Pelosinus sp. IPA-1: one gene and its partner. The protein of the gene in region 1 interacts with the protein of each later gene in a pairwise test. Links are inferred from orthologs where the notes say so. Each region holds a gene or a part of one and is shown in the gene's direction. Other genes may lie near its edges.

Region 1 (8,602 bases):
AGCGAAAAATTGCTCTAGTTCTCCACATTCTCGTTCCATTGTAATACGAGGAGTAGTAACTATAACTTTTGCATTATATTTTATAGTTTCTTCTATGGCTTCAGATATGGATTGTAATGTCCAGGGAAGGGCTGGTTTGGCTGATTCTCCACCAATATATATGATATTAGCCCCATTTTGGCAAGCCGCACGCAAGGAAGATAAATCAGCAACACGGACACTTAATGTAGGCTTAAATGGTTCACTAGCCTTTGGAGCTTGAACTGGTACTGGTCTCTTTACTACGGTTGTCATATCAGCTTCTCGCACAGCTTGGCTAAAGAAACGGGGCTCCCGTTTACCACTATAACCGATGGCTGTGGCACCTGGATTGCCCAAGGCATAACAAGTAGAAAAATCTCTGGACCGACTGTTTTGTAATTCTTCCCAACCCTGTTGATCTAAGGTATAACCTGTTGGATCAGCAATATAACGATCAATGGCTTTACGATATGTTTTTACGATACGGCTTACAAAATCAGCAGTACGCATACGTCCTTCAATTTTGAATGAGCGTACGCCAGCTTGTATGAGTTCAGGTAACTTAGGGTATAAGCACATATCTTTCATGGCTAGTTTGTAGGGACCAGGATCTTGGTCTGTGACAGGGTTCCCTGTTGCTGTATCCACCAGTTGATAAGGCCAGCGACAAGGTTTCAAACAACGACCACGGTTAGAGCTTTGTCCAAAAACGACACCTGATTGTATACATTGGCCACTGTGAGAAATGCACATATCACCATGAATAAAATATTCGACTTCTATGCCAGTGCGCTCTTTCAAGAGGCTAAGCTGGGAGAGAGACATTTCCCGGTTTACGACAACACGAGTAATTCCATAACCTTGTAAGGTACGTACAGCGTGTTCGTTATGCGTATTCATCATAATGGATGCGTGCAGGGGAACGCTTAGCTTCATTTCCCGTGCCAACTCCAAAATAGATAAATCCTGTACAATAAGTGCATCTGGCTTAAGTTCATCAAGCAGACTAAGATAAGAACGCATCTTATCAATTTCCCGGTCACTGATTAGGTTGTTAACCGTAACATGTAGTTGTACATTGTGATTATGGGCATATTCGATAGCCTTAGCCAGCATTTTATCATCAAAATTAGCGGTTGTTTTAAACATGCGCATATTGAATTGTTTGCCGCCTAGATATACAGCATCTGCTCCGGCTTCAATAGCGGCTTCTAATACATCCCATGTGCCGACAGGTGCTAATAATTCAACAGAGTTTCGTGTTAATAGCATTTTTTCATCTCCAACAATTTTAATAAGGTGATTTATTGAAAAATTTCAGATGCTTCCTGTAACAAATCTTTCGGCAAGCTGATATCTAAATTTTCCGCAGTAAACTGATTCAACAAAATTTCTGGTGATTTTACAATATCAACAGGAATCGTTTTTACTTCTCTGCCATGTAAAATCATTTCGGCTTTTACTGCGCATTCCTTACCTAGTTGATAGTGGTTAGCTACCAAACCACCTAAGGCACCATCCGATATGTTAGGTGTATGAGAGGCAATAATGGGTACTCCAATGGTATCTGTATAATAAACAATAGTAGCAAAGTTTTCTTCTACAATCCGTCCAATTGGCAAAAATAAAGCGTCTAATCCTGATGGTAAGATATCAGGAAGATTGGATAAATCCTCAGAATTATCAATAGCAATTTCTACTAAGCGTATGGTAGGATGAACTACTTTACGGAAGTTTGCTACTTCAACCATAGAATTTATATCTTTTGTGTGATAAAGGATGCCTACGGTTGTTGCTGTAGGCAGTAAACGACTGATAAAAAGCATTTTGTCATCTGCTTTAACCATACCGGCAACTCCTGTTGCTTTACCGCCAGGTTCTGCCAAACTATGTACAAGGTTCGCGCCGATAGGGTCAAATACAGGTGTAAATACTACAGGGATATTTGCAGTAAGTTTTACAGCAGCAGTAGCCGCGGGCGTCGAGCAGGCAAATATAAGATCCACTTTTTTTTCAGCCAATTGATTGGCGAGTTCAGGAAGTTGATCAATATTTCCGTCAGCGTTTAGATAATGAAACTCAGTTTGAATACCGAGTTGTGCAATCTCAGATTTAAAACCATGCACTGCATCGTCTAAGTTTTGTGTAAGTTGCAGAATGCCTATATTATACAATTGATAACACCTCTTTAAAACATTTCTAACCACTATAAATTCAACAAATTATGAGTAATACCTGCGAAAGATTGTGAAAAAATATCCTAATTTCGAAAAAAATATATTATATTGTTAGATTAAGAGGGAAAGTAGTAAATTTCAGTAAGGAATGTTATTTCGTTATTCCATACTATAAAGTATAATGAAAAGGAACTTTTCTATACAATTAGTTTTCTGTCTTCGGAAGGGTGTGAAATATATGGAGCAACAACTACAGCATTCGAATAATAAAGCATTTGTACATTTACATGTTCATACAGAATATAGCTTACTAGATGGTGCTAGCCGCGTTAACGCTTTAGTAAAGCGGGCAAAGGAATTGGGTATGCCAGCCATTGCAATTACAGATCATGGCACTATGTATGGCGCTATAGAGTTTTATAAACAAGCAAAAAAACAAGGTATTAAGCCAATTATTGGTTGTGAAGTGTACGTGGCTCCTCGCTCTCGTCAGGAAAGAACAATGGTGGAGGGAGAAGCCTACTATCATTTAGTACTTTTGGCGGAAACGGACGAGGGCTATCGTAATTTGATTGAGCTTGTGTCACGAGCCAATACAGAAGGTTTTTATTATAAACCAAGGGTGGATAAGGAACTACTCAGTATTTATAGTAAAGGGCTTATTTGTCTAAGTGCCTGTATTGCAGGAGAAATCCCATCTTGGTTGTTAAAAGGCAATATTGAAACTGCAGAGGCTTTGATTCAAGAGTATATTACCATATTCGGCAAAGATAACTTTTTTTTGGAACTTCAGGATCATGGAATACCAGAACAAAAAAAGGTAAATAAGTTCTTAATAGAGATGTCCGAGAAGTTTGGTGTTGGCTTAGTTGCTACTAATGACTTACATTATATTAATAAAAAAGATGCGGAATGTCATGATGTGCTGTTATGCATTCAAATGGGTAAGACGGTAGATGACACAGCTAGGATGAAGTTTTCTAGCGATGAATTTTATCTAAAGAATTTTGATGAAATGTCCCAGTTATTTGGAGAACATCCAAAAGCCTTGACAAATACTTGTCTTATTGCTGAACGCTGTAATGTAAATCTGGAGTTTGGGAATTTATATTTGCCTGAATTCCCCGTACCAGAAGGCCTTACAGCAAATGAGTACCTTGAGCAGTTATGTAAAGAAAAATTAACGGAACGTTACAGCGATATCACGCCTGAGGTGCTAGAGCGTCTTGCATTTGAGCTAGACGTGATTATAAAGATGGGTTTTGCTGGGTACTTTTTAATTGTGTGGGATTTTATTAATCATGCTAGGCAGCAGGAGATTCCAGTCGGACCAGGCAGAGGGTCAGCAGCCGGTAGTATTGTATCTTATTTGCTAAGGATTACCAATATTGATCCTATTGCCTACGGATTGCTATTCGAAAGGTTCCTAAATCCGGAACGGGTCACCATGCCCGATATTGATATTGATTTTTGTTATGTGAAACGCGGTAAGGTTATCGAATATGTATCGGAACGATATGGGGCTGATAAAGTGGCCCAAATTATTACCTTTGGAACGATGGCAGCAAAGGGAGCTATTCGCGATGTAGGGCGGGCTTTAAATATGCCTTATGGAGAAGTCGACCGCATTGCCAAAATGGTGCCAAATGAACTGGGCATTACTCTAAAACGTGCCTTGGAAATTAGCTCTGAATTTCGGACAACTTATGAAAGCGAAGCAATGGTGGGAAAACTTTTGGATTTGGCTATGGCGGTTGAAGGTTTGCCCCGGCATGCTTCTACCCATGCAGCTGGGCTCGTAATTTCCAAGGAGCCTTTGACTCATTATGTGCCACTACAGAATTCAGCCGAAGGTTTTCTGACGACCCAGTATGATAAGGATAAAGTAGAAGAGCTAGGCCTATTGAAGATGGACTTACTCGGCCTTAGAACCTTAACCGTAATTGGCGATACGATAAAGTTAGTGAAGGAAAGTCAGGGCATCAGAATAGATATTGATAAGATCCCTTTTGATGATCCTAAAGTAAGTGCTATGTTGACGAGTGGGGATACGGCGGGAGTCTTTCAATTAGAGTCAAGTGGTATGACTGCTTTAGTAAAAGACTTAAAACCGGAATGTTTTGCAGATTTAATTCCTTTAGTCGCTTTATATCGGCCAGGTCCTTTGGGAAGCGGCATGGTGGAAGACTTTATTAATGGCCGCAACGGTAAAAAGCAAGTGACTTACGTACATCCTTTACTAGAGCCTATCTTACATGACACCTTTGGCGTTATCCTATACCAGGAACAGGTTATGCAGATTGCGTCTGTTATGGCTGGTTTTACTTTAGGTCAAGCTGATCTTTTGCGGCGAGCGATGGGTAAAAAGAAACATGATGTACTAGATGCTCAGCGAGAGAACTTTTTACGTGGCGCAATGGAGCGGGGCATTGAAGGAAAAATGGCGGGAGAAATCTTTGACTTAATGGCCCATTTTGCGGATTATGGCTTTAATAAATCTCATAGTGCGGCTTATGCCTTAGTTGCATATCAAACAGCCTATTTAAAGGCAAATTACCCCCAGGAATTTATGGCGGCGCTGCTATCTAGTGTTATGGGGACAAATGATAAAATAGGCTCTTATATTGAAACTTGTCGCCAAATGGGAATTGCTGTATTGCCGCCAGATATAAACGCGAGTCAAAGCAGCTTTAGTGTTGATGGTTCTGGGATACGCTTTGGTTTGGCCGCAGTAAAAAATGTAGGGGAGAATGCCATTCAAAATATGGTAGCTTCCCGTGATGCAGATGGAAAGTTTGAATCATTAGTGGACTTATGTACAAGGGTAGATATGCGGGTTATTAACAAGCGTGTTATTGAAAGTCTGATTAAATGTGGGGCTTTTGACTCATTAGGGGCAAGACGTTCCCAATTGCTAGCTGTACTGGATCGTGCTGTCGATATGGCTGGGGTAAGACAAAGGGATAGAGTCAGCGGGCAAATTGGACTCTTTGGTGAAGAAACTCTCAATGAGGCAGATGAACTTATCTTGCCAGATATTCCTGAAATTCCAAAAGATCAAATACTAGCCTTAGAAAAAGAAATTACTGGTTTTTATGTTACAGGGCATCCTCTAGATGCTTATCGGGATAAGATGAACCATTTTACACCATTAAGTGAGCTTGCTAGTGGTGAGTATGGAGATGGTAAGTCAGTAAAAGTAGCTGGTCTTATTATGAATGCAAAACGCATTACGACTCGTAATGGGGATATGATGTGTTTTATGGTTCTTGAGGACTTTACAGAACAGATGGAAGTAATCGTTTTTCCAAGAATATTTGACAAGTTTAGTAAAATTTTGCTGCCCGATATGCCTGTAAAAGTAAGTGGACGGCTAAATATGAGTGAAGATAAGGCGAAAGTAATTGCGGATGATATTCAACTCCTTAGTGATATGAAAAGTATAGAAGTACGGCTTAAAATAAGTAAGCTGCAAGAGAGTGGGGAAGTGTTTGAACAATTGAAACAAGTTTTTAAAATGTACCCTGGTTCATCTGTCGTATTTTTACATCTTATTGACAGCCGTCGTGTTATTAAGACGGAAAAACAATTTTGGATTAAGCCCACTGCCCAAGCAATTGAGGCATTAGAAAATATTATTGGCAAAGGCCGGGTAACGGTTGCCTGACAAAAAGGACTTGGCCATAGCCAAGTCCTTTCTTTACTTTCCAGTGAGCAGTAGAACAGCGATTGCTGCTCCCTCACGAATATATTGTTTCGTAGTAAGATAAAGGTTATCAGCCATGGGTGCAGGGGCACCAGTTGCTGATATTCCTTGATTTTGGGCTAGGATGAGAGAACGGCGTATGTGCGAAGCATTCGATACAATTATGGCAGTTTTTAAGTTGTTTTCCTGCATAATCTTATGAGAATTAGCTAAGTTTTGCATTGTGTTAAAGGATTGATCTTCTACAAAAATATGCTCTGAGGGGATGCCATGATTCACTAGATAGTTTTTCATGCTGCTAGCCTCGCTGATAGCTTCGTCTTTCCCTTGTGCGCCACTAACAATAATCCTTTTTGCATAACCCTCTCTATAGAGTTTAATTCCTTCATCAAGACGTAGACTAAGCATGAGACTAGGATCTTGCCCGATAAGTTTGGCTCCCAGGATGATGATGGTGTCACTGGCAGATGGTTGTGTTAGATAACCAACTGCAATAATTGGGATCTCGATGGATAAAGTTATTATGAGAACTATAAATAGAATATACCGCTGCAACTTTTTCGAGTAATTCATATTGGCCTCCCAAGGATAATATCACATTGTCTATTATATAATATTGTAAGGGAAAATGTTACATTAGTGCAATGGTAGTTAAAGTTAGTTGAAAATAGGTGAATAATTTTTACTTTTGGCAGAAAACGCCAAGAATTTAGCAGGAATAAAATCCGATATGGAGAAAGCAATGTAGAGATTTGATTTTCATGGTACTATGAGTAGATTAGTAGGATGGTTTCAAAAATATGGGAATAATAGCAGGAGGAATTATGTGGACTGTAATATATATTGCAACGAATCGAGCTCAAGCTGAAAAATTGAAGAACTTACTATGTACAGAGGGAATTTTGGCCAATACAAGACAAGCCGGTGTTTCGTCCGTTGTTGGTGATGGTTTATATGAAATATTAGTACTGGAATCAGAAGCAGATGAAGCACATGCAGTTCTTTGTCAGCATGCGATAAAATAAAGAAAACTAAGATTAGGTAGAGGTAATAACTTTATTTGAATCTTAGACGCCTTCGCCCTTATTCAGGGGCTAGTTCCTCTTAACTTCCACTGTAGAAGATAGGGGAGTATAAGAGCGACTTAGTACCGGATTCATTGTAATATATGTTTTAAAAATTGTAGGAGAGTGTACAGCGTGCTAAAAAAGACGAAAATTATTTGCACATTAGGACCAAGTACGGATAAAACAGGTATTTTGGAAAATTTGCTGGTTGAAGGTATGAACGTTAGCCGTTTTAATTTTTCCCATGGATCTCACGAAGAGCAAGGTAAGCGTATTGAAATGCTGCGTGCTGCTAGCAAAAAACTGAATAAAACAGTAGCCTTATTATTAGATACTAAAGGGCCAGAAATACGTTTGGGTAAGTTTGCTAGTGGGAAAGTTCACTTAACAACAGGACAAGCATTTACATTGACGTCAAAGGAAATCTTAGGGACAGTTGATAGGGCATCTGTTAATTACAGCTTATTACCGCAAGAGGTAAATGTAGGTAATACAATTTTATTATCTGATGGCTTAATTAGTTTACGTGTAGACGCTGTCCAGGATGATGAAATCGTTACTACAGTGCTAAATAGTGGCGATATTAGTGATCGGAAAAGAGTAGCAGTACCTGATGTAAGTCTTAATATGCCCTTTTTATCAGAACAAGATGAGGCAGATATCTTATTTGGTGTTAAGCAAAATATGGATTTCATTGCGGCATCTTTTGTACAAAGGGCTGCTGATATCTTGGCAATTCGTAAATTACTGGAAAGTGTTAATGCCCATATGGAGATTATCGCTAAAATTGAAAACGCAGAAGGTGTTAGAAATATCGATGAAATCTTAAAAGTTGCTGATGGCATCATGGTAGCCAGAGGTGATTTGGGAGTAGAGATTCCAACAGAAGAAGTTCCAATTGTACAAAAACGTTTAATCGATAAATGTAATAAAGCAGGTAAGCCTGTTATCACCGCGACCCAGATGTTAGAGTCGATGATGGTGAACCCTCGCCCTACGCGCGCAGAAGCGAGCGATATTGCCAATGCTATTTTGGATGGTACAGATTGTATTATGCTAAGTGGAGAGACTGCATCAGGGGATTACCCTGTTGAAGCCGTGAAAACTATGGCTCGGATAGCTATACGTACGGAGGAGTCGTTACAATATAGATCCATCTTACAAGCTAACGGTGTAATGCTGCAAAATACGACTACAGACGCAATTAGTCATGCTACCGTGCAAGTTGCTTATGAATTAAACGCGGCAGCTATTATCACAGCCACAGAACACGGCTATACAGCTCGGATGGTATCAAAGTATCGTCCACAAGCTCACATTGTAGCTGTAACGCCAAATGAAAAAACGATGAGACGTATGATGCTGTTTTGGGGTGTACAACCCATAATGGGAGTAGCAACAAAAAATTCTGATGAAATGGTACAAAATGCTATGAATAGAGCAGTCGAACACGGGGTGGTAAAAGAGGGAGACCTCGTGGTAGTTACTGCTGGAGTTCCAGTAGGTATGTCTGGTACTACGAATATGATTCGGGTACATGTTGTGGGCAATATTTTGCTTCGTGGAGTAGGTATTGGACAATGTTCCGTAACTGGTAAGGTTTGCATTGCCCATTCGATTAAAGACGTTAA
Region 2 (5,417 bases), on another replicon or contig:
GAAGATCCTAAGAAACTACGCCATGGTGCCAATTCTTTTTTATCAGCATTCGCACTGAGGCCTTCTTCTATATAATCAGCTTCCGCCACATCAACATAAGGACTGGTCCGAGGCGAATCCTTTGCGAGCCAATACCAAAGTCCGGCAATGACTAAACCTAACACACCAAAAATCACAAATACAGAGCGCCAGCCAAAAGCCATCATTAAGGCTACGGTAAGAGTTGGGCCAACAACCGGTCCAAAAAATACACCACTTAACATGAAAGAAGAGGCACGTCCTTTTTCACTAGGATTAAACCAACGATAAATAAAACGTCCTATAGCTGGCGCCATAGGTCCTTCACCTAAACCAAACATAGCACGAGTGGCAGCGAAAAAGGTAAAGTTACTACAAGCGCCCGTCAATGCGGTAAATATGGACCACCAAGTAGCTGCTATAGCCAAGACTCTACGATGTCCCCAAAACTCTCCCATAATACCACCTGGTATTTGCATAAATGCATAACCGACAAAGAAAGCGGTTTGTATTAAACCCATATCCATTTTACTAAAACCTAATTCCTGCATAATGCTTGGAGTGGCTACGGATAAATTTACTCTGTCCATGTAAGAAACAAAACTAATAAGAAACATAAGTCCTGCTAAGGTCCATCGAAAATTGGTTTTTTTCTGATTCATAAAATTTACCTCCCGGAATAAGCATCTAAGTCCTTCTAAGAGAGACCCTTTTCCATTAAATACATTATACGTTTGTAAAGTTTACATGTCAATTGACAAAAGAATCTGTCTTTTTAAACCTACTTGACATGACCTAGATCGCATGCTACTATTATTTTCAATAACAGCATATATTCATCAAGAGTTAGCTGAGGGATTGGCCCGATGAAGCTACGGCAACCACCGCATACTGCGAACGGTGCCAATTCCAACAGGAGTATTCCTGGGAGATGAAGATTATTTTGAAATAAAATCTTCTTCATCTTATGAAGAAGATTTTTTATTGTAAAGAAAAAGGAGTAAGTAGCATGAACCATAATTCACAACCAACCCAGGATCTAAGAAAATACGCCTCAGAAAAAGCTAGCCGCTTTACAGAATCAGTCATTCGGGAAATGTCTCGTATTGCCACTGCTCATAAAGCCATCAATTTGGCACAAGGATTTCCGGATTTTCCTGCATCAGATGAAATCAAAGAAGCTGCTGTTAAAGCAATCTTAGAAAACCACAATCAATATGCTATTACTTGGGGTACCAAATCCCTAAGAGATGCCATTGCCAAGAAAAATAAACGAGATTACAACCTTGACATTGATCCAGAAAAACAAATTACCGTGTGTTGCGGTTCTACAGAAGGAATGGTGGCAACGCTTTTGGCGACGATTAACCCTGGAGATGAAGTTATTATTTTTCAGCCGTTCTATGAAAATTACGGCCCAGATGCTATACTCTGCGGTGCAACACCTAAATATGTACAATTACATCCTCCAACGTTTTCCTTTAATCAAGAAGAATTAATCGCCGCTTTTTCTGAACGCACAAGAGCTATTATTATTAATACTCCCAATAACCCAACAGGTAAGGTGTTTAATCGAGAAGAATTAGACTTGATTGCTAAGCTTTGTATTCAATACGATGTTTTAGCGATTACTGATGAGATATATGAACATATCATCTATGACGAAATCAAACATATTCCTCTATCTACCTTACCTGGTATGGCAGATAGAACCATTACTATTAATAGTATATCCAAAACCTACAGTGTTACAGGTTGGCGTATTGGTTATGTTATTGCATCTCCTGAGATAAGCCAGTCCATACGCAAAATGCATGATTTCTTAACAGTAGGTGCAGCTGCACCGTTGCAAGAAGCTGCTGCTCACGCCATGGGTTTTGCTGCTACTTATTACGAAAAGTTAGTCGATTTTTATAGTCACCGCCGGGACTTTATGTTAAAAGAATTAGCTGCCATCGGTTTTGAGTGCATTCGTCCTGATGGAGCCTACTACATTATGGCTGATATCGCCTCCTTCGGCTGGAAAAACGATATCGACTTTGCTCGCTACTTAGCTGAAAAAGTTGGCGTTGCAGTCGTGCCAGGTTCTAGTTTCTATCAAGAAAATGCCAATGACAAACATCGTTTTATACGTTTTTGCTTTTGCAAACAATTAGCCACACTGGAAGCTGCAGTAGAAAGATTGCAAAAATTAAGATAAGACTTGGCTTAGGCCAAGTCCTAAGACGCAGGCGGAAGCCTTGTCGTTCTTACTTGGAATTAAGAAAGTGTTATACTTTCTGATTCCGTAAAATAATCCATTGAATTATTAAATAGGAGGTATATTCATTATGAAGAAATCAATTAAGTTTATTTCCCTTTTGTTAACCCTCATCTTTATCCTAGGCTTATCTGCTGGGTGCAGTCAACAAAGTACAGCAAAGATAGAAAAACCACTTAAAGTAGGCGTTACTGCTGGCCCCCATGCAGAAGTAATGGAGCAAGTAAAAAAAATAGCTGAAAAAGACGGCCTAAAAATTGAAATTGTTGAATTTAATGACTACATTCAACCTAACGTAGCTTTAAATCAAGGTGATATCGATGTTAACAGTTTTCAACATAAACCTTACCTTGATAACATTATCAAAGATCGCAACTACGATATCATATCCTTAGCAAATACAGTTATTTTCCCAATGGGTATTTACTCTAGTAAATTAAAAAATATTGCCGACCTACCAGTAAACGCTGTTGTTGCTATTCCTAACGACCCTACAAACGGCGGAAGAGCTCTGCTATTGTTAGAAAAACTTGGCCTCATTAAACTAAAACCAGGAATTGGCCTTAAGGCAGCTGTTACTGACATTGTTGAAAATCCTAAGAAAATTGTAATTAAGGAGTTAGACGCCGCACAAATTCCTCGTTCCTTAGCTGACATGGATGTTGCCGCCATTAACACCAACTATGCAATTACCGCTGGATTAGTACCTACTAAAGATGCGATTGCCATTGAAGATATTAATTCCCCATATGCAAATATCATTGCCGTACGTAGCAAAGATAAAGAAAACCCAGCCGTACAAAAATTAATAAAAGCATACCACTCGGATGAAGTAAAAGCATTTATACAAGAGCACTTTAAAGGTTCTGTAACAGCCGCTTGGTAAAAGTTAAATATATGTAATATGTAAAAAACTGCCCTTGGTTAAAAGGGCAGTTTTTTACATATATTTACGTTGTACTCTAACTAATCGTGCTGATAGACATATCGCGCCAAAAGCTAAACCAACAATCAATCCAATCCAATAACCAAAAGCTCCTAGCCAGGAATGATGCGCTAAGACATATCCGAGGGGCAAACCTACAACCCAGTAAGAAATCATCGCCATAATAAATGTAATGCGTACATCTTTATAACCTCGTAACGATCCTTGTACTGGTGTAGCAATTGCATCAGACAATTGAAAAAATACTGCATATAGTAAAAATTGTTGTACAAGATTACGAATTGCTACATCTTCTGTATATAAACAGGCTACCTGCTCATTCCAAAAATATAAGACTAGAGCAGCAAGCACAGCCATAATCAATGCGATACCAATCCCAATATAACTATACTGCCTAGCATCTTTGTATCTTTTACCTCCTACTTCAAACCCAACGGCAATGGTTAATGCCATGGAAATGCTCAAAGGTATCATATAGATAAGGGCCGCAACATTAATCGCTACCTGATAAGCAGCAATGGTGGCTTCGCTAAATTCACTCATAAGCAGGGTAATCACTGCAAAGATACTCGTTTCACAAAAAATAGCACTACCAATTGGTATCCCAATTCTAAGCTGTTCTTTCCATACAGAAAGAGAGAATCGATAAAACTGACTAAATATATGGTAGGTCTTAAACGGCTGCCGGTACTGTATGACGCAGGCACTGATGATAACAATGCACCAATAAGTAATTGCTGAAGCCCATCCAGCCCCTACACCACCTAACTGTGGAAAACCAAACTTGCCAAAAATAAGTACATAGTTAAATAAGACGTTAATTGGTAAGGCAACCATAGAAATTAGCATCGTTATGTTTGTATAACCCAAGGTATCAATGAACGAGCGAAGCACTGTCGATATAAACAAAGGTATAATACCAAAAGAAATAGCTTTCAAAAAATTTTGCGCAATATCATAGGCTACAGGATTAAGCTCCATCTTATTCAAAATAGGCTGGACAGCATAGGCACCACCAATTATTACAACGACTCCTATCGCTACAGCTAGATATACAGCTTGAATTACAACAAAGGGAATTTCCTCTTTTCGTTTGCCACCAAGAAGTTGAGCAACGATGGGAACCACTGCAAATAGAATTCCGTTTAGCCCTGTGAAAACAGGCATCCACATACTTGAGCCAATGGCAACGCCTACCAAATCATTTGCACTAGCATGTCCTGACATCATAGTATCAAAGAAAGTCATGGCACACATGAAAACCTGTGTCACCAAAATAGGAATTAAAATAATCGTAAACTGTTTTGTTTTTTCCTTTAAGGAATATGTTTGTTCCATATCTCACACCTATTATTTATTTTTTTACTACATCGTTTTCCACAAGGTGTAAAGAATGCCATTTCTTCCACTCTTGCCAGGAAAGCATGGCCAAAAATAATAAAACTCCGAGGCAAACGACATATTCTATCATCGTAAATACTTTTACTACGGCGGCTACAGCAGTGGCTTTCCCTAGTAGTAGTCGCTGATATCCTTGCCACCATACTACAGCAGTAATAAACGGTTGGAATAAATATACTAAAAATGCCCACGCCAACAGAACAAAGAGAGATTTTAGCCCCTGAAAAAATAGTTTTCTGCTAACTGCCTTCTTTTTGTTTCTTCGATCTTTTCTTGATTTGGTAACCAATATATAGTCCACATAGCTCTCCTACCTTCATGAATCTAAGAATACATTAACCAACGATCTCTTGCACCCTACCTACGATACCATTCACTAGACGAACTTTTATGCCCCGAGGATGAATCGCGCTATTAGTCAAAAGATCTTTTACTACACCTTCCGTTAACCGCCCGGTACGTTGATCTTGTTTTTGCACAATTTTCACTTTCGTACCCGGTCTAATATTTTTTCGTTCTGTCCCATTCATACTATTGCTCCTTCTTTTTAGCACAACTTTAGACCCCGTACATCAAAGATGTACAGGGTCTTTTTTCTTGGCATTTACCATTCACGAAACTCTTCTTGATCTAAATAAATCCAATCATGGCCCACCTTTTGAAACACTTTTAAACAAGGATCACCATCTGAAATCATAATAGTAATACCGTCAGTGGCCAACGGATTTTTTTGCACATTTTGTTCTACTTGAAGCAAAAGCTTCTTTAATTGATCACTATATAAGGTAAAGG

What was found. Proteins that work in one complex are often made in the same cells at the same time.
Region 2: the proteins of QSJ81_RS15480 (region 1) and QSJ81_RS01425 interact in binary tests that used the Escherichia coli proteins (3 or more experiments, as listed by UniProt). The link is inferred for Pelosinus sp. IPA-1 from one-to-one orthologs.

The regions. Positions count from the first base shown.
Region 1 is NZ_BSVC01000006.1:118,257-126,858, forward strand. Bases 2,121-6,065 are described here. They hold QSJ81_RS15480 (DNA polymerase III subunit alpha), read left to right. Parts: upstream 2,121-2,436; coding sequence 2,437-5,865; downstream 5,866-6,065. Other genes in these bases: QSJ81_RS15475 (ABC transporter substrate-binding protein), read right to left, coding at 2,121-2,195; QSJ81_RS15485 (YdcF family protein), read right to left, coding at 5,899-6,065. In the rest of the region: QSJ81_RS15470 (peptidase U32 family protein), read right to left, coding at 1-1,293; more of QSJ81_RS15475, read right to left, coding at 1,326-2,120; more of QSJ81_RS15485, read right to left, coding at 6,066-6,477; QSJ81_RS15490 (putative signal transducing protein), read left to right, coding at 6,729-6,929; pyk (pyruvate kinase), read left to right, coding at 7,095-8,602. UniProt on the Escherichia coli protein: DNA polymerase III is a complex, multichain enzyme responsible for most of the replicative synthesis in bacteria. This DNA polymerase also exhibits 3' to 5' exonuclease activity. The alpha chain is the DNA polymerase catalytic subunit.
Region 2 is NZ_BSVC01000001.1:321,223-326,639, reverse strand. The notes cover bases 173-3,122. They hold QSJ81_RS01425 (pyridoxal phosphate-dependent aminotransferase), read left to right. Parts: upstream 173-1,027; coding sequence 1,028-2,218; downstream 2,219-3,122. Other genes in these bases: QSJ81_RS01420 (MetQ/NlpA family ABC transporter substrate-binding protein), read left to right, coding at 2,349-3,122; QSJ81_RS01430 (MFS transporter), read right to left, coding at 173-680. In the rest of the region: more of QSJ81_RS01430, read right to left, coding at 1-172; more of QSJ81_RS01420, read left to right, coding at 3,123-3,164; QSJ81_RS01415 (MATE family efflux transporter), read right to left, coding at 3,219-4,562; QSJ81_RS01410 (poly-beta-1,6-N-acetyl-D-glucosamine biosynthesis protein PgaD), read right to left, coding at 4,579-4,926; QSJ81_RS01405 (YwbE family protein), read right to left, coding at 4,961-5,155; QSJ81_RS01400 (hypothetical protein), read right to left, coding at 5,230-5,417. UniProt on the Escherichia coli protein: Shows aminotransferase activity with methionine and histidine as substrates, and to a lesser extent also with phenylalanine.